DNA from 4 places in the Rossellomorea sp. LJF3 genome. Region 3 is predicted to be linked to each of the others. Evidence: riboswitches for the same ligand, from Rfam matches in the RefSeq annotation. Region 3 holds a riboswitch; each other region holds the start of a gene.
The links. Region 3 has a riboswitch for cyclic di-GMP ahead of V8G47_RS17630 (EAL domain-containing protein). Riboswitches for the same ligand answer to the same signal wherever they lie in the genome.
Positions count from the first base shown of each region.

Region 1 (4,302 bases), on a different contig from region 3:
CGGGGCACGCCAATTCGCCCCGCGATATGCTTGCCCGTCTGGAAACCATGGTCATGATGGCCGGGTTTGATTTGCCGGTGCGGGCAATCAGGGAGCAGATTGCCAATGCCCTCGATGTCATCGTCCAACAGGTCCGTCTGAAGGATGGGTCAAGAAAAATCACCCATATTACAGAAGTGCAGGGGATGGAAGGAGAAACCATTGTCCTTCAAGACCTTTTTCATTTCAAAGAAACTGGATGGTCCCCTGATGGAAAAGTACAGGGGAGATTTGTATCGACAGGGATTCGCCCAGCATTCATCGACCAACTTGAAGGGAATGGCTTAACTGTATCCTCTTCCTGGTTCAAGGGGGAATGGTAATGTGGAAAAAGGTGTGTGGATTTTAGGCGTATTCATACTGACAACCAGTATCTTCTATATTGTTATTTCAGTGATGATGAAAAAGAGACAGGTGCAAAAGCGAATTGATCGCTTTTTTGGCACCGCTTCCTCCCGGCAAAGCGAGAAGGCTGAGGTGAAGAAGGATCCAACTTTGGAGAGAATCAGTATGGCGATTGCCAAGATATTCAAAGGTGTACAGTTCAGTAAGAAAACGAATGCCCTTCTCTTACAGGCAGGCAGCTCCATGCCGCCGGAACAATTTCTCGCGTATCGGCTGATGAGCGCCCTCTCCCTCTCTTTGTTGCTCTTCCTGCTGCAGCAGCATTGGGTGCTTGTGGTGATGGGTCTGGTTGTTGGCTTTCTCCTTCCAAAGCTGATCATGGCGAGGAGGAGGAAAAAACGACTACAAGCATTGCCGTTACAGTTAATTGATGCTCTGGGAATGATGGCGAATTCCATGAGGGCGGGCTTCAGCTTCATGCAGGTGATGCAGCTTGTCGGAAAGGAAATGCCTTCTCCCATCGGTCCCGAATTCCAACGGGCGGTCCGTGATGCTGGGCTTGGGGTACCACTCGAAAAAGTGTTTGAGGATATGGTTTTCAGCTTACCTAATAAAGAATTGGAGGTTGCCCTCGAAGCCATCATTGCTCAAAGGAGGAGCGGGGGGAACTTAGCCGAACTACTGGAAACGATGGAGGATACCATCAGGGGGAGGGTGCGGATCATGGGAGAGCTGAATACGTTGACTTCTCAAGGTAAGCTGTCTTCCTTGGTCATCACCATGCTCCCGATCGGGCTGGGCTTTTATTTATACGTTGTGGATCCCAAATATTTCGGTCCACTCATTCATGAGCCAATGGGTATTGCCATGCTTGCACTGGCAGGCTTCCTCGTATTGCTTGGCTGGTTCGCCATTCAGAAGATACTTCGGATTGAGGTGTAGATCATGAGTATTGTCTTTCTATTAATGACCATCTGTTCCTTTACATGCTTATCAGCAGCCGTCCTCTTTACCATTAACCGCAAAAGGATTGCCGTTGATCACCGGATCAATCACTATTTCACCCATATTCACCAGGTGGACTTTGATGAAAAGGCCAATAGGAAAAAGAGATCCCAGCGTCCATTTTCTCCACTATGGAACCGTGGACTGCAGCTGATCAGTAGAAAAACGAGCAAAGCGAAACAAAAGAAGCTCGATCATCTCATCCGCGATGCCGGATACTCGGGCAGGTTGACAGCGATGGAATTCCGGCTGATTCAACTGCTTCTAAGCATCGGAGGGGGAGTGGCCGTTTTCTTCCTCATTGCTCCAATTGCGGATAATGTGATGATGACGATGCTTCTGGCATTTGGCGTTTTCTTTCTTGGCTTTCAATACTGCACATTCTACTTAAGTAAAAAAAGGACGCGGAGAATTGCCGAGATTAACAGGGAAATGCCTGATTTCTTCGATACAGTGAACCTATTGATCGAGGCCGGGCTAGGATTGGATGCCGCTATCTTAACGGTTTGCCAAAAGAAGAAAGGACCGCTCTCCGAGGAATTCATGTTCGTTCTCGAAGACATGAAACGAGGAAAATCAAGAAGGGAAGCGTTCTATGAACTGAGGATGAGGGTCCCTTCCGATTCCCTGCAAAGTACGTTGACCACCATGATCCAAGCCGACTATCTAGGCGTGGGAATGTCCAAGGTCATCCGAAACCTGACCATCCGAATCCGGGAACAGAGGAGGGAATCCGCCAGGGAGCAGGCCATGAAAGCCCCTGTCAAAATGCTCTTTCCCATGGTATTCTTCATTTTCCCTTCCATCTTCATCGTATCCCTGGGACCTCTCATCGTCAAAATCCTGACAGAAGGACTCATGTAATTCGAGGGACGGACCTCCCGTGGAGGTTCGTCCCTCCATTGAAAAACTTGTCGATAAGAATTTTCCTCTAAGTGATAGACTATTCTGATTTTTCTTTTATAATGTAAATATAAGTAATTTCTGTTATTTCTAGGATTTGAATTTTTAAAAAGGGGGTATAGTCAATGCCGGGATATTATATGAAAGAGATATGGACACCATTAAAGATAGTAGGAATTAAAATTTTCCGATCAGAAGAAAATAGTATCTTTATGAAAGTCTTCCAAAAACCAAGGAAACGTATTTTCTAAAACCAATATTTTAAATACTTCTAAAAAAGCGTACGATAAAGGCAAACCCATTGAAAAATGGTGACGCAAAGCTACAGGGGCTTCCGTCGTAGAGACGATGCCAGCCAGTTACCGTGTACGCAGTTATTCTTAGATGAATATTTCCACTACCTAAAGCGCTCCAAGCACATTGATTAATCCCCATTTAACGCATATTCTTTCTTTTCCGGTTCATTGTTACCCTCTTAATTCCCTGAATTGTCAAATGACTATCATCCTGCCCTTGATTTTCTGTTATGATATTAACAACAAATATTTCGACCATAACCGGAATGAAGGGAATGCCACTCAATGACTACTGCTTCAACCATGCTGATTCAATACCTGGAAGATCATTCAGACGAATTTCTACATAATTGGCGCAAGAGTATCGTCATTTCAGATAATGATTTATATAAAGAAGAAGTGCTGAACAACGGTGTGAAGATGTTTCAATTAGTGAAGCGTGCAATCCTCATGCCCCTCACGGAAGAAGAAATCACCACACTTGCCAACAAGACAGCCCTTGAACGTGTCAATGCCAACGTGAATATCAGCGAATTTGTATATAACGTGAATATAGGTAAGAGCATCATCATCAAATGGGTAAGTAATTCCGGGATCGAACTGCGGGAATTGCAGCCATTGATTGAAGATATCAATTCGCTATTTGACCGCTTTTCCTATCTTGCCGTCAGAAAATATACGGAAATCAAAGAGCAGCAGCTCCAGGAGAAGGAACTGTATATCGATCAGACCCATAAGGAACGATTGACGATCCTGGGTCAGATGAGTTCAAGCTTCGTTCATGAATTCCGGAACCCCCTGACGTCCATCATCGGCTTCACCAAGCTCCTGCAGAACGGCTACCCTGATCTCCCCTACCTGGATATCATGCAGCATGAGCTCGAACAATTGAATTACCGCATCTCTCAATTCCTCCACGTATCGAGAAAAGACTTGATCGATAGTACAAGGGAAGAAATCCTCCTGACCGATCATCTGGAAGAGACCATCGAGTTCCTGTATCCGAGTCTTCTGGACGGGGATGTATCGATTCACTTCGAATGTGAGCCTGATATCAGGGTGCTCGGAAATCGTGATGAGTTAAGACAGGTATTTCTCAACCTCATCATGAACTCCATCGATGCCCTTCAAGAAGTGGACGGGCACAGGCAGATCAATGTCTCCTGTGATGTGAAAGAGGGCAGGACGAATCTCATGATTTCCAACAATGGTCCCCAGATCAAAGAAGAAACCATCGAAGCGATCTTTGAGCCTTTTTACACGACGAAGGACCTCGGGACGGGGATCGGCCTTTATATTTGTAAAAAGCTGATTGAAAAACATGGCGGGGATATCTTCTGCCGGTCGAATGATGAGTGGACGACCTTTACGATCGGTATTCCTGTTGAATCAAATGTCATATTGTAATGAAAAAACCTCATTCACAGGAATGAGGTTTTTTCATAGTGATAGGAGTGACAGCAGGTCTGCCGATGGAATAATAATGAATTCCGGCATCCTTCGCTTCTTCCAGGGAAAAACAATTACGACCATCAAAGAGGAAGGGGGTTTTCATGAGCCTGGCGATGGTTTTCAACCGTAACACTTTAAACTCTTCCCATTCGGTCGCAATGAACAACATGTCCTGATCCTCGATGGCATCGAAGCAATCGACTGCGAACCTCACGGTGGACCCAAGGGCAGACTTAGCTTTTTCCATGGCCACCGGGTCATA
Region 1 covers NZ_JBANLY010000007.1:20,388-24,689, forward strand. The annotation lists gene V8G47_RS08840 (CpaF family protein) at 1-362, shown strand, start outside; gene V8G47_RS08845 (type II secretion system F family protein) at 364-1,326, shown strand; gene V8G47_RS08850 (type II secretion system F family protein) at 1,330-2,253, shown strand; cyclic di-GMP riboswitch class I at 2,574-2,659, shown strand; gene V8G47_RS08855 (HAMP domain-containing sensor histidine kinase) at 2,874-3,995, shown strand; gene V8G47_RS08860 (UDP-glucose dehydrogenase family protein) at 4,006-4,302, opposite strand, start outside.
Region 1: another riboswitch for cyclic di-GMP. It lies ahead of V8G47_RS08855 (HAMP domain-containing sensor histidine kinase); the one in region 3 lies ahead of V8G47_RS17630 (EAL domain-containing protein).

Region 2 (4,302 bases), on a different contig from region 3:
CCTTGATCATTTTCAAAGTAACGTGTCTGGATGCGTCCCGTCACCCCAACGACGGAACCCTTCCTGCAGTATTTCTCCGTATTATCCGCTGCACGGTTCCAAATCGTACAGAGTACAAAATCGGCATCGATTTGGCCTTGCTGGTTCTTATAAGGCCGGTTCACGGCGATCGTCACGCTAAGTACTGATTTTCCTTCCATCGTTTTTCTCGCTTCCGGGTCTTTCGTCAGCCTTCCCACCAGGGTCACTTGGTTGATCACTTTAGTTCGTTTCCTCCTTTCTGTTAAGGTGTAATCATCTTACATCCGAACTGCAACTCTTGTAAAATCGTGAATTTCCGAAATTCGAGACAAAAATGGCTTGAATTTCCGAAATTCGCCTAGGGAGATTTTCCCCTTTTTCATTAAAAACATGGTTAAAAACACAAAATTGCATCTTTCGTCATTTTTTTCACCGGCAATTGTATTAGGGAAAACAATTCGGCCTGTGATATAATTTGATAAAACCTTTAAATGGGAGATGTTCGTTCATGAAAACCTTTAAAGTGATTTCCCTTCAAGTATTGGAGGACGAGGAACTGCATGACTTTGAGCTTGTGGACGGTCTGATCATCAATAAAGAAGACGGTCAGAAAACATGGCTTGTCGAAACATATATGTCGAATGAATACATCGAATTTTTTCAAAAGGCCCAGCAAAGTAAAAACGATTTGGAAATCCAGGTCGTGATTTCCCATGCAGCCAATGATCCCGCTGCCTTCATGACTTCCATCCGTTGCATCAAGGAAATGGATGAACATATCAGCATCATGTTTGAAGGGAAATTGAAGAAACAACGGAATGAATATGCGGAGATCCTGCTTGATGACCTGGTGCAGAAAGGCTATTCCGGGGATGAGCTCGTTCGGGAGTTCCGTGAGAAGATGGTATCTAAGCCAAGGATTCCGGCAACGGCAAAGCCGAGCGTTTAATTATACGAAATTATGTAAACTTTATATAGAGCATGAATTAGCTGTTTGCTATAATTAATTTATCAGCGATTATACATTATTACATGAAGTTCTTAGGCAGGTGTGCTCAATGATTGGAGAAAGAGTAAAAAAATATCGAAAAGAAAAAAGAATGTCCATGACAGAATTGGCTGAAAAAGCAGGGATTGCCAAATCATATTTAAGTTCTATCGAGCGTAACCTTCAACAAAATCCATCCATTCAATTCCTTGAAAAGGTTTCAAGTGCTCTCGGAATTCCTTTGGATGCTTTACTTTATGACCAACCGGATGACCAAAATATTGACCATGAATGGCTCAAGATTGCTGAAGAAGCAATGGATTCGGGAATTACTAAAGAACAGTTCCGTGAATTTATCGAATTTAATAAGTGGAAATTAGACAATAAATAAAGTCTTGCGATTGATTCGCAAGACTTTATTTATATTAAATCACTTCGTACTTAGCCTTCATCTCTTCATTTTGTTGGTGGAGAAATTCCCTGATTTCCTTTTTAGAAATCCCCGCATTTAAAGCTTGTTTAATGAGTTCCATCCATTCTGGATCAAGTTCACGATTTGACATAAATTTCTCCTCCCAAAATACAATATGTATTCCAGGCAATCCAGCCGTCATAGTAATAAGTTAGCTCCAGAGCAATCTCTTGTGAAACGTTAACTTTTACCTTAGACCCGAGACTTTGCGTCCCCATTTTTCAATAGGTTTGCCTTTATCTGACATTTATGTTTTATATAACTAATTCCATTATAAATTATTTATTTTTAACATCTTGTTGTTTTTTGTCTTTTCTGACAATAATACTTTACCCTTAAATACTACAAATATACCTATTATTTTACATTTTTTTCAAAATTAAATCCCGGTTTTTTTGAATCTATCTGTTAATTAGAAAAAAATGTCGAATTTTAAGATGTTAGTTATTTTAATTTTTGTATTTTTCTAACTTTTTAATGGATGTTTCACTTTGAGTTATATTTTGAAATAATGTCGCTTTATAAAATTGGGATTCAGTCAAATTATTTCCGCAAGATGGGCATAGCCATTCACCATTCTCAGAACTACTAAACGATGGTCTCGTACAGCGGTTGCAAATTTTTTTGTACATTTCACTTATCTCCCTTTTGTTAAAAATTTACTATTTGTTCTTTTTATAGAACATTTTGATTAGTATATATTTCTATTTCCAAAGTCTAAAGTCCTTTAAAACCTTTAAATTTCTTTAAAATATATTGTTCAAGCTTATTTAATGGAAATTTCTTTAAATATCTTAGTATTTCGTTATTTATAAAAAACCAATTGTTCTATATAATGAAATTAAAACAAACAAAGGACTGAGATAATTGGTAGGTGATAAAATAAAAATTTTGCGGGAGAAAAGAGGGTTAACTATTATTGAACTTTCAACTAAATCAGGAATTTCCAAATCATACCTAAGTTCGATAGAAAGAGGGATACAAAAAAACCCAAGTATACAGGTACTCGAAAAAATTTCTGATGCACTTGGCATATCATCAAATCACTTACTTTGCTATAGGACTGGTATAGATGATGACTGGTTACAATTAGTGAAAATGGCTATTGAGGAAGGTCTGACCAAACAGGAATTTTTGGAATTCATTCAATTTACTCAATTTAAAAGGGTGAACAATATTGAAAGGACTCGTTTTAAAGATAATTAGTATTAGCCTACTGGTAAGTGGAAGTGCTTTACTAATTTATTCTTCTTATCTTTTGATTACTATTAATATGAACGAAGAAAAAGCATTATCAAAAGCACAGACGGTCATTTCTGAATTAGAAGAAAAGAATCAACTTCATTCTCCAGCTTCCCAGTATTCATTTAATCCAGGAGACATTATCGGTATTTTACAAATATCCAAGTTAAATAAGGAAATGCCAATTATTGAAGGGACGGACGAATCTGAATTAGAGCGTGGGGTAGGACATTACTCAACAACCAAACTCCCCAATCAACAAGACCGGATCTTCCTTGCCGGTCACCGTGATACAGTATTCAAAAAAATGGGGACACTTCAAAACGGAGACAAGTTAACAATAAAAATGAAGGCTGGTACACACACATATGAGATTTACGAAACACTTATCGTGAAAGAAACAGACCTCTCTGTGCTAAAGTCTACTGCTCCTCAAGAAGTTTTAACCCTTTCCACCTGTTATCCATTTGAATATCTTTCAAGCACCACAGAACGTTACATCATTAATGCCCGAAGAATAGAGTAAAGCGCAGAAGCTAAAATAGCCTCTGCGCTCTTCATTACTCGTCCTTATTATCCTTATCCTTCATATCAATATCATCTTCTACAGCATCTTCTTCAGGTGTGTTGTTATCCTTCGCTGCATCTTTATCGCCTTGCTTGTTCTTGTCTTCTGACTCAGGGTAGTTCTCTTCATTCATATCCCCGTTGTCGTTCATGTCGTTATTCTCATCCATGTTGTCGTTTTCTTCCACTGGCGCTTCGTCTTCCGGAGGAGGCTCCTGGTTGGCGTTACATCCTACAAGAAGGAAAGCGGCAAGTGCAGATCCACCAAGGACCGATAGTAACTTTTTGCTCATGATGCATGGCTCCTTTCGATGTTGGTTAATGTAAGACCGTTACGTTGGTCTTTTGTTAGCTTTCCCGGAAAAAGAATTAACTTGCATATAAATCATTTTTTCGAGTTAAAAAAACCGGGTTTGACGTGAAATCAATCACACCAAACCCGGTTTTCCATATGGGATCACTCTTGTTTATCACCAAGAGCGAACATCATCTCTAACTCACAGGCAACTTCACCATCAACGGTTGCCACACCTTTTCCTTTACCGATCGGTCCTTTAAAGCGAATCATCTCCACTTCAAGCCGGAGCTGATCCCCAGGCTTCACCTGACGCTTGAAACGGCATTTGTCGATACCTGTGAAGAACGCAAGACGTCCGCGGTTATCCTCCACCTTCAGCATCGCCACAGCCCCGACCTGAGCCAGTGCCTCAACGATCAACACACCTGGCATTACAGGGTAATCAGGAAAGTGACCATTGAAAAACTCCTCATTCGCCGTCACATTCTTGATCCCGATTGCCTTCTTGCCTTCTTCCACCTCTAAAATCCGATCCACCAGCAAAAACGGATAACGATGGGGAATAATCTCTTTAATCTCATTAATATCAAGCATGAATAACTCCTCCTACCAATATGTATGTACACCTTATTGTACAGAAACCAGGGTTGGAATAGCAACAGGATGGGAGGGACGGACCTCGAAAATCGGCTCGATTTCTCAAGGGAATCCTTT
Region 2 covers NZ_JBANLY010000029.1:876-5,177, forward strand. The annotation lists gene V8G47_RS18900 (single-stranded DNA-binding protein) at 1-260, opposite strand, end outside; gene V8G47_RS18905 (YwpF-like family protein) at 530-970, shown strand; gene V8G47_RS18910 (helix-turn-helix domain-containing protein) at 1,080-1,400, shown strand; gene V8G47_RS18915 (anti-repressor SinI family protein) at 1,435-1,572, opposite strand; cyclic di-GMP riboswitch class I at 1,604-1,726, opposite strand; gene V8G47_RS18920 (helix-turn-helix domain-containing protein) at 2,349-2,687, shown strand; gene V8G47_RS18925 (class D sortase) at 2,659-3,249, shown strand; gene V8G47_RS18930 (hypothetical protein) at 3,284-3,583, opposite strand; gene fabZ (3-hydroxyacyl-ACP dehydratase FabZ) at 3,748-4,182, opposite strand.
Region 2: another riboswitch for cyclic di-GMP. It lies ahead of V8G47_RS18915 (anti-repressor SinI family protein); the one in region 3 lies ahead of V8G47_RS17630 (EAL domain-containing protein).

Region 3 (4,302 bases):
GGGACGGTTGGTTTTCTTTTTTGCTATTTTTTGTTTCGTCTTGATTGGTTTGTTGTTCACCAGCACCCCGACTTTCGTTTGCTGGATTTCCTTCACGCCCTGAACAATCAGCTGCATGGCGATGATCGCGATCATGAAGGCAACGAGTGGAGCAATGACAATCCAGTACTTGCCTGTCATAAGTGAATTCTTCGTGGAGCTGATCAGGCCGGACCATTCAAACGTTCCTGATTTCGGAGGATCCGGAACCATCCCACCGGTTATGATCGTCCCTCCCAGAAAAAGATGAAATAATCCGAGATGGACGAGGATAAGTAGCGTCTGGATGAATTGCTGTCCCCATATAATAAACAGCCTCGGAGCCAAGTGAGGGAAGAGATGCGTCCAAAGCAGGTGCTTGTTACTTCCTCCAAGGAGCTTCGCAGACAGAACAAAGTCCTGCTTCCCTATGAGTTTCAGTTCATTCCCGATTAACACAGTGGTCAACGGCAGGACAAGGATTGTTAAGACAACGGCTTCGAACACAAGCCTCTCAAAGATCGAGTGATCCCATCCTAACACAGGCAGCCCCCAAAGGACCGGTCTTAATAAGAGATAAGCGATAAGACTTAAAGGCAGGAAATGAATCGAATCCACCATCCGGTCAAGCCAGTTCTTCCTGCCTTCTTTCAAGTGGAAATGATAAGCAATACCAAGATAGAATCCCCCGATCACCCGCAGGGAAGCTACAACCAAAGCAAACAACAGGGTATACTTCGCCCCCACAATAAGCTGATCGAGAATACTGTAACCGAAGAAGTCGGATCCCAGAATCATGTCCCCAAATGGTTTATGAGGAGGGGCACTGATGATCCGTCCCTCTTCATTTTTCATAAATTGAATTTGTTTGATCGGCTCTTCCTTCAACGCTGAATAGAGGAAGCTGGCCGCGATTAAACCAAATATCACAATGAATCCGGTGGCGAACTTGCCATTATGCATATGCTGCCACCACAGCCTGCGAATGGTTGAAAGGAAGCCCCATATCTTCCATTCAGTCCATTTTGTTTTATCTCGTTTATATTTCGTGTGATCCTCACTGCTCTCATGATTGATCCACAGATACACACCTTGGTACACGATGAAAAAAGGTGTGTAAATCATAATCAATGAGATGGCAATCACCATCGGTCTGAAATCTTGAATGATATAATAGGTGATCCCCTTCATATTGAAAATCGTTTCAATGATGAATAAACTCGACAGCATCCCCCATATGATCAGCTTTCCATGATAGAAAAGACTCGGTGAAATATTTTTCAAAACATGTGAAAATAGGATCCGCCCTTTCGACATCCCCTTACTCTGGGCAAATTCGATGTGTGGCTTCAGCAACTCTTCTTCCATAATGAAAATGAGGATCCGGAAGAAAGAGATCATCGGAATGATCGACAACGTAATCATCGGGGCAAGAAAGATCTTCTCCTCCCCGAACTCTGTAAAATTCATCAGTTCCACACCGAAATATTTAAATACATAGACAATCATCAGTTGGAGCATGAACGCGAACATTAAATCCGGCACCGTCTCCAAGAGGTTTAATGCTTTCTTCAGAGCCGATGTGATCGGTCGTGGTAAAAAGACGGTGAAAACGGTAAGAATAAAGGCAATACCCAGCCCTATGCCCAAAGCTCCCCCAATAATTTGCAGTGAATACAGGTATGGTCCCCAAAGCATATCGAGGAAATCGACGGTAATTCCCTTATATGAATAACTCCAGTTGGCCTCATCCATGAAAACAAAGATGAACTTGATAAACTCCTCCAAGTAGCCTACAACATTATATAGCCCTCTTTCCCTGAACACTTCTGGAGCAATACTCACGGCTAGAATCCCAATTAAACCGAGAATATAATAAAAGACGAACCTGATCGGAAACTTGAGATATTTCATACATTGAATCCCCCTTTATTCTCTTTTTCCTCAGTTTAATAGAAATGTAAAAATTTTTCAATTTTATTTCAAATCTGACAATTTGATAACAAAAAGAGTGACCCCGGTAAGTCAGAGTCACTCTTCAGGTCTAAGCCAATAATCGGCTCGGCTTTCCTAAATAAAAGCCCTGTCCAATCGTTATCCCTATTTCCCTTGCCACCTGCATATCCTGTTTTGTTTCGATCCCTTCTAAGACAATCAACGTATCACTTCCGTAAAATTGGTTGAAAAAAGAGAGGAACCGCTGTTTCTTTTCATCCTGTGCCAGGTTCATGGCAAAATAGCGGTCAAGCTTGATGATTTCCGGTTCATATTCAATGGATTTCTTGATTGAAGACGTCCCCTGCCCGAAATCATCAATCGCATACCACACACCATATTGCTTCAGTTCTTTCAAAGACTTTTTTAACAACGGATTCTGCCAAAGCTCTTCCGCACTGGACTCATTAATTTCAAGCACAAGTCGGCCCTTCATGCCAGGGTGGCGGTCCATAAGATCGGAAAAATAGGTGTGAAAGCTCGGGTGCAACATCGTGGTGATATAAATATTGAGAAACAGTTTACAGTCCTCGATCCCGTTTTCCGAAAAACTTTCAAGTGCTTTTGAAATGGACAGAGTATCCAGTTTGTACAAGATATTTGCCTTCATGGCCGATTGAAATACACTTTCGGGATTTTCATTATACTTATTTCGCAAAAGACCCTCATAAGCATAGAGGGTTCGATGTTCACCCATATCATATAATGGCTGAAAATCATGGTAGATAAAGTCGTCTTGGAAAATAGTAAAGATGTTCATAGGACCCCTATACTCTCTCTTTAGTTTTGGTCTTACCCACAAAAAAACCACACAAAAACGCATTATCCGCGTTCGCATGTGGTCGGTTGCGCTACTGGCTCCCCTAAATGTAAGCGCCCATCTATCATTTAGGTTCAAAGCCCCCAGTCGAATGGTCAGCTTATAAAGATATTTGTCTTATAAGAAAAATATACCACATAACTAGTACTTATGGGGTATATTTACTATAAATTATTTGAAAATTCATAAAGAGGGATCACCTTGAGACAAATGGATTACCACTAACCCAGAATCTCCATGGATAATCCCTGGCTTCCCCCGTGTTATCGATCCCTATTCTTTTCCCTGACGAAATGTTCTTAGGCTGATACCCCTCTGTAATCATGAGGGGCGGTTGTAAATAACTCCCCCCGTAATCCTCCATGGTAATGCCTAGAGCCTTCGTCAACTTTCCCGGCCCATTCGTCCAATTCTTCTTAACATGACCGGGGCGCCTCGCTTCCATAAGCTCCTGTCCATGGAGAGGCTCTACGGCTCTGATGAGGATCGCTTCAGGCTTCTCCCTTTCTCCGCTCACCACGTTGACGAGGCAGTGAGTATGCATGACGTATGTATAAATGCGGCCAGGTTCATGGAACATCACTTCCGTCCGCTTTGTGCGCCTGTTTCCGTAACTGTGGGCGGCCCTGTCTATCGGCCCCATATATGCTTCTGTTTCCACAATATAACCTGAAGCGATCCCTTCCTTTGTTTCTTTCACTAACACACACCCCAACAAAGATTTGGCAAGCTCCAGTGTCGGCTGTTCGTAAAAGGTTGGGGGCATAGGTGTACCTTCCATGATTTCACTTCCTTATCTACATTATCTAATCTATTTGTACCCTACCTTTGCTTATTTAAATCAGGAATCCACGATCGTCTCCTAAGGTAATGGCAGCGGATTCCCCGCTTCGATATTCTCGATTCCGACTACCCTACGCCTCTGGTCCCATTCAAAAATAATCCTATGGCTCATTGTAGTAGTCTCTCCACTGCATTAAAATAATAGTATCAATTGGAAAAACAAACCAAAGTGAGGGATTCGAATGAAGAACGCGTTTGCAGTTATTATTGCACTGCTTGCATTGGGGACGCTCTATGTCATCCTAAATGACAATACATCATTGTTTGCAAAAGAAAGTCAGTCAGGGGAACGGATTGAAGTGACGAATAAAATCAAACATATCGATCTGGATTTGGAAAACAGCGACACAAAAATCATACCCTCAGACAAAAGTGAAGTACAGGTCGATATAGAGGGAAAAGGGACGATGACATTGGCGGGGAACGGAGATACGATTGACGTTGCGGTCAAGCATAAATGGTATGAATGGATTGGATTCAATCGCAAATCAAACGTTACGGTTTATATTCCGAAAGAGTATAAGAACAGCATGGAAATCGACATCGGCTCCGGCAATTTCGTGATGGCGGGAGGATCCCATTCAAAGAAATGGAAGCTGGATGAACTGTCCATCGACATGGGATCA
Region 3 covers NZ_JBANLY010000023.1:35,281-39,582, forward strand. The annotation lists gene V8G47_RS17625 (ABC transporter permease subunit) at 1-1,932, opposite strand, end outside; gene V8G47_RS17630 (EAL domain-containing protein) at 2,063-2,851, opposite strand; cyclic di-GMP riboswitch class II at 2,845-2,925, opposite strand; gene V8G47_RS17635 (DNA-3-methyladenine glycosylase) at 3,030-3,614, opposite strand; gene liaG (LiaG family protein) at 3,859-4,302, shown strand, end outside.

Region 4 (4,302 bases), on a different contig from region 3:
TGGAATCAGTTGAGTATTCTTCCAAAGAAGAAGAACTTCAGAACCTCGTAAAGGATCTGGGAGACGATTTCAGGTTATTTGAACAAGATAACCCATTATATGATGTGTTTATTGTAAAAGCAGACAATCCAAGGGACACCGGGAAAATCGCTGGCCAAATCAGCAAATTTGATGGGGTCAATGAAGCCCTTTACGGTGAAGCAAAGATTGAAAAATTATTCAATGTACTGGAAATGAGTCGGAATGTTGGACTTGTGTTGATCATCGGTCTGTTGTTCACGGCGATGTTCCTCATTTCAAATACAATCAAAATTACCATTGTCGCCAGAAGAAGGGAAATCGAGATAATGAAACTCGTGGGTGCAACCAACTGGTTTGTACGCTGGCCGTTCATATTAGAAGGTTTATGGCTTGGAATTTTAGGTTCTATTATCCCGATCGCTCTTGTAACAACTGGTTATTACTATGCCTATGGATTTATTAAACCAAAACTACAAAACAATTTTATTCAGATATTAGATTTTACCCCCTTTATCTATCAAGTAAACGGATTGATTCTATTAATGGGTTGCCTGATCGGAGCTTGGGGAAGCTTTATGTCTGTTCGTAAGTTCTTAAAAGTGTAAAATTTGATAGGTTGATAGAAGCTGAAAGGAGCATGCCGCTTGAACAAGAAGTATTTCATTTCATTATCTATTGCAGCAGCATTAACAATCGGAAGTCTACCAACGTTAGCAACCACTGCTAGCGCTAACTCCTCCGTGGAGGACTTAAAGAAACAGCAGGACGATGTTTCATCTAAAAAAGAAGAGGTCCACGGTAAGATCAATGAGAAAGAATCTCAAATTGATCAAACCATCAGTAAACAAAAAGATATCGAATCACAGATTGCTGAAATCAGTACGAAATTAAAAGATACAGAAACGAAGATTGTAGAAAAAACAAAAGAGATTGATGAAACAACGGCAAAAATCAATAAGCTTAAAGCGGATATTGAAGAGTTAAAGAAAAAGATTGAAGAGCGTAATGAACTTTTGAAGGAACGTGCTCGCGCCATTCAGGAAAAAGGCGGCTCTGCCAATTATTTTGATGTAATTCTTGGAGCGGAGAGCTTCGGTGACTTCGTCAACCGTGTTACAGCAGTGAATACAATTGTAAGTGCAGACAAAAAGATCATGGACGAACAAAAACGTGATCAAGAGGAATTAGAGAAGAAGCAAGCGGAAGTAGAAAAAGAGCTTGCGGATCTTGAGTCTTCCAAAGCAAATCTTGAATCTTTAAAACAAGACCTTAATAGTCAAAAGGCTAAAAAAGCTGAACTATTCAAACAGCTTGAAGCTCAACAGGCATCATTAAAAGTAGAAAAAGCCGATCTTGAGAAAGAATCAGATGAACTTTCAAAAATGGAGCATCAGCTTGAAGGTGAAATCCAGGCTGAACAAGCACGTCTTGCGGAATTAGCCCGCCAGCGGGAAATCGAACGGAAGCGCCAGGCGGAAGCAGAAGCAGCGAAGCGTGCAGCAGCACAAAAACAGGCGACATCAAGCAGCAGCGGTGGATCTGCATCTGCAGCAGCAGCTCCGGCAGCAGCCCCAAGTGCACCTGTAAGTGCAGGAGCATGGACGGCGCCAGCATCCGGAACGATCACAACAAACTTCGGCTGGGATACGTTAAACGGTGAGAGCCGTTTCCACTATGGTACAGACATTGCGGCACGAGGAAGTGTTCCAATCTCTGCAGCAGCAGATGGTTATGTCATTAAGAGTCACTATAGCTCAAGCTATGGTAACGTAGTGTACATCACGCACTCTATCAACGGTCAAATGTATACCACTGTGTATGCTCATATGTCTTCTTCACTAGTGAGCACTGGACAAGCAGTAAATAAAGGTGACCAAATCGGTTACATGGGTAACACAGGATACTCATTCGGACAGCATTTACACTTTGAACTATACAGAGGTTCATGGAGTGCATCGCATGCTAATGCTGTAAACCCACGTCAATATATTAACTTTTAATAAACTAGTCCCCGCTTCGATTAAGGCGGGGACTTTATTAATTACTATTGTAGATGAACGATTCTTGTATTCTTCTTAAATCGGATGAATATTACGGAATAGTGTTTTCATCACTTCTTTTTTCTAGTATAATGACTATTATACTCATGTAAATTTTCGAAAAAGGCAAACTAATTGAAAAATTAGGACGCAAAACCACGGGTCTTCTATTTTTTTAAAATAATGATCGCCGGGTTACCGAAAACAATGGATACAATGAATACTAATTCGAACGTAAATCTAGTACTCATTTAAGCCTGCCTTTTTGGTGGGCATTTTTTGATTGTATGTTCGTTTCAGTGTGATTTGAATCTGCTATAAGGGTGATGAAGTTGGAATTAAGTGATATAAAAAGGCAGCTGCGAAGCTTTTGCCGAAGAAACCGCACAGCGTTAAGATTTACATATGTAAAAGATTATACTGCAGAAGATATTAGTGATATGTTGATAGACCGGATAGGTGCTGAAGAAGTCGAGAGGATATTAGTAGACATTGACATCATCAATGAACGCGGTGGAGATACCGTCAAATACTTCATGCTCATCCTGGAAGGGTTGAGAGCAGCTTAAGATTTAGATCCCTTCCCAGGGGGAACATATTTTTCATGTCGTATATGAAAGGATCCTTCAGAGAGGGATCCTTTTTTGCCGGAACAAGAGCACTCTCGCTGTCTGTAATCATTACACTAAGGGATACACTATGAGTAAATCACTTGATTAATGAGTGGAATTTAAAGATACTTAATACATAACAGGGTATGTTCGGACAGAGGAATCGGAATGATCCAGTTGGAAGAAACCGCTATGAAAGGTGTAGAATCGAATGGATGAAAGATGGTACACCATAGGCTCCTTTACTTTCCCATCTACCTGGGGAGCGATCATCGCCTCGTTCATTTTGACATTTCTTTTCCTCTACTTCTGGAATCGGAAGGCTAGCGACTGGTATTCAAATGGTATTTTTTACTTTTTGATCATCTGGAAGCTGAGTGTCATTGTCGTTGATTTTCAAAATGTCATCGAACATCCCATTACGATCCTTTATTTCAATGGTGGCAGGTGGGGGTATTGGTTAGGCTTGCTGACAGTGCTTTTATACATATTCGTTAAAAGGGCGGATAGGACGTCTCACCTGGTCATTGCCTGGATGTGCACGGTCGTTTTCTTTGAACTTGTCGTTCATTTGCTCCAATTTGATGTTCTTGCAGGGGTATTCCAATTTATCATCAATGGTACACTTATCTTATTTTTATTGAAAAAGGAAAATGACCGCGATATCTGGGCCGTACAGTTAGTGACTGTGTTCACCTTTCTTCAATTGCTATACCAATCCATTCATGGAGGCTTTGTGTTTAACACTGTCACCTGGACGTATCTCACCGTGATGGTTTACCTTATCTTTTTTCAACGGAAGGTGGAAAACGAACATTGAATAAACGAAATTTTGCTCTGGCGATCGTTGCCCTGCTGATCGGGATATTCCTGGTGAATTTGTTTCAGGATCAACAGGAAAAAAAGGCAAGGGAAGAGGCTGAACAGTTGGCCAAAGAGTCCATGGATCTGTCTGATGCCAAGCTGGGACTCACTAAAGGGGATCGTGCACCGGACTTTGCCTTGACCACTTTAGATGGTGAAGAAGTCAAGCTCTCCGACTATAAGGGTAAGAAAGTGATCCTGAATTTCTGGGCCACCTGGTGCCCGCCGTGTAAAGCGGAAATGCCCCATATGGAACAGTATTATGAAAAAAACGCGAAAAAAGAAAATGTCGAAATCCTTGCCGTCAACTTGACCTCACAGGATGATGGGGAGAAGGCAGTCCAGCAATTTGTCGACGGCTACGAACTCACCTTCCCTATTCTCATGGATGAAAAAGGAGATATCGGTGACGAATACCGGGCATTCACGATCCCAACCACTTACATGATCGACACAAACGGCCTCATCCAGCACAAAATCGTCGGCCCCATGAACGAAGAAATGATGGGTAAAATGGTCAGAGGGATGGAATAATGGGAGGGACGGACCTCTGACAGTACGTTTCAATACATACGCTGTGAGGTATAATTAAACATGATTCAAAAAGGAGGATCCATATGTTCCACTACACAAAAGACGTTTCAATGACTGTGAAGGATGCGGTATCCGCAGTAGAGGCAGCCTTGAAAGAAGAAAGCTTCGGGGTTCTGTGGAATCTTGACCTGGCCGCCAAGCTTCAGGATAAAGGGCTGGATTTTAACGAAGAA
Region 4 covers NZ_JBANLY010000007.1:99,295-103,596, forward strand. The annotation lists gene ftsX (permease-like cell division protein FtsX) at 1-626, shown strand, start outside; gene V8G47_RS09200 (murein hydrolase activator EnvC family protein) at 666-2,021, shown strand; cyclic di-GMP riboswitch class I at 2,176-2,263, shown strand; gene V8G47_RS09205 (hypothetical protein) at 2,393-2,629, shown strand; gene V8G47_RS09210 (hypothetical protein) at 2,883-3,491, shown strand; gene V8G47_RS09215 (redoxin domain-containing protein) at 3,488-4,069, shown strand; gene V8G47_RS09220 (DUF302 domain-containing protein) at 4,153-4,302, shown strand, end outside.
Region 4: another riboswitch for cyclic di-GMP. It lies ahead of V8G47_RS09205 (hypothetical protein); the one in region 3 lies ahead of V8G47_RS17630 (EAL domain-containing protein).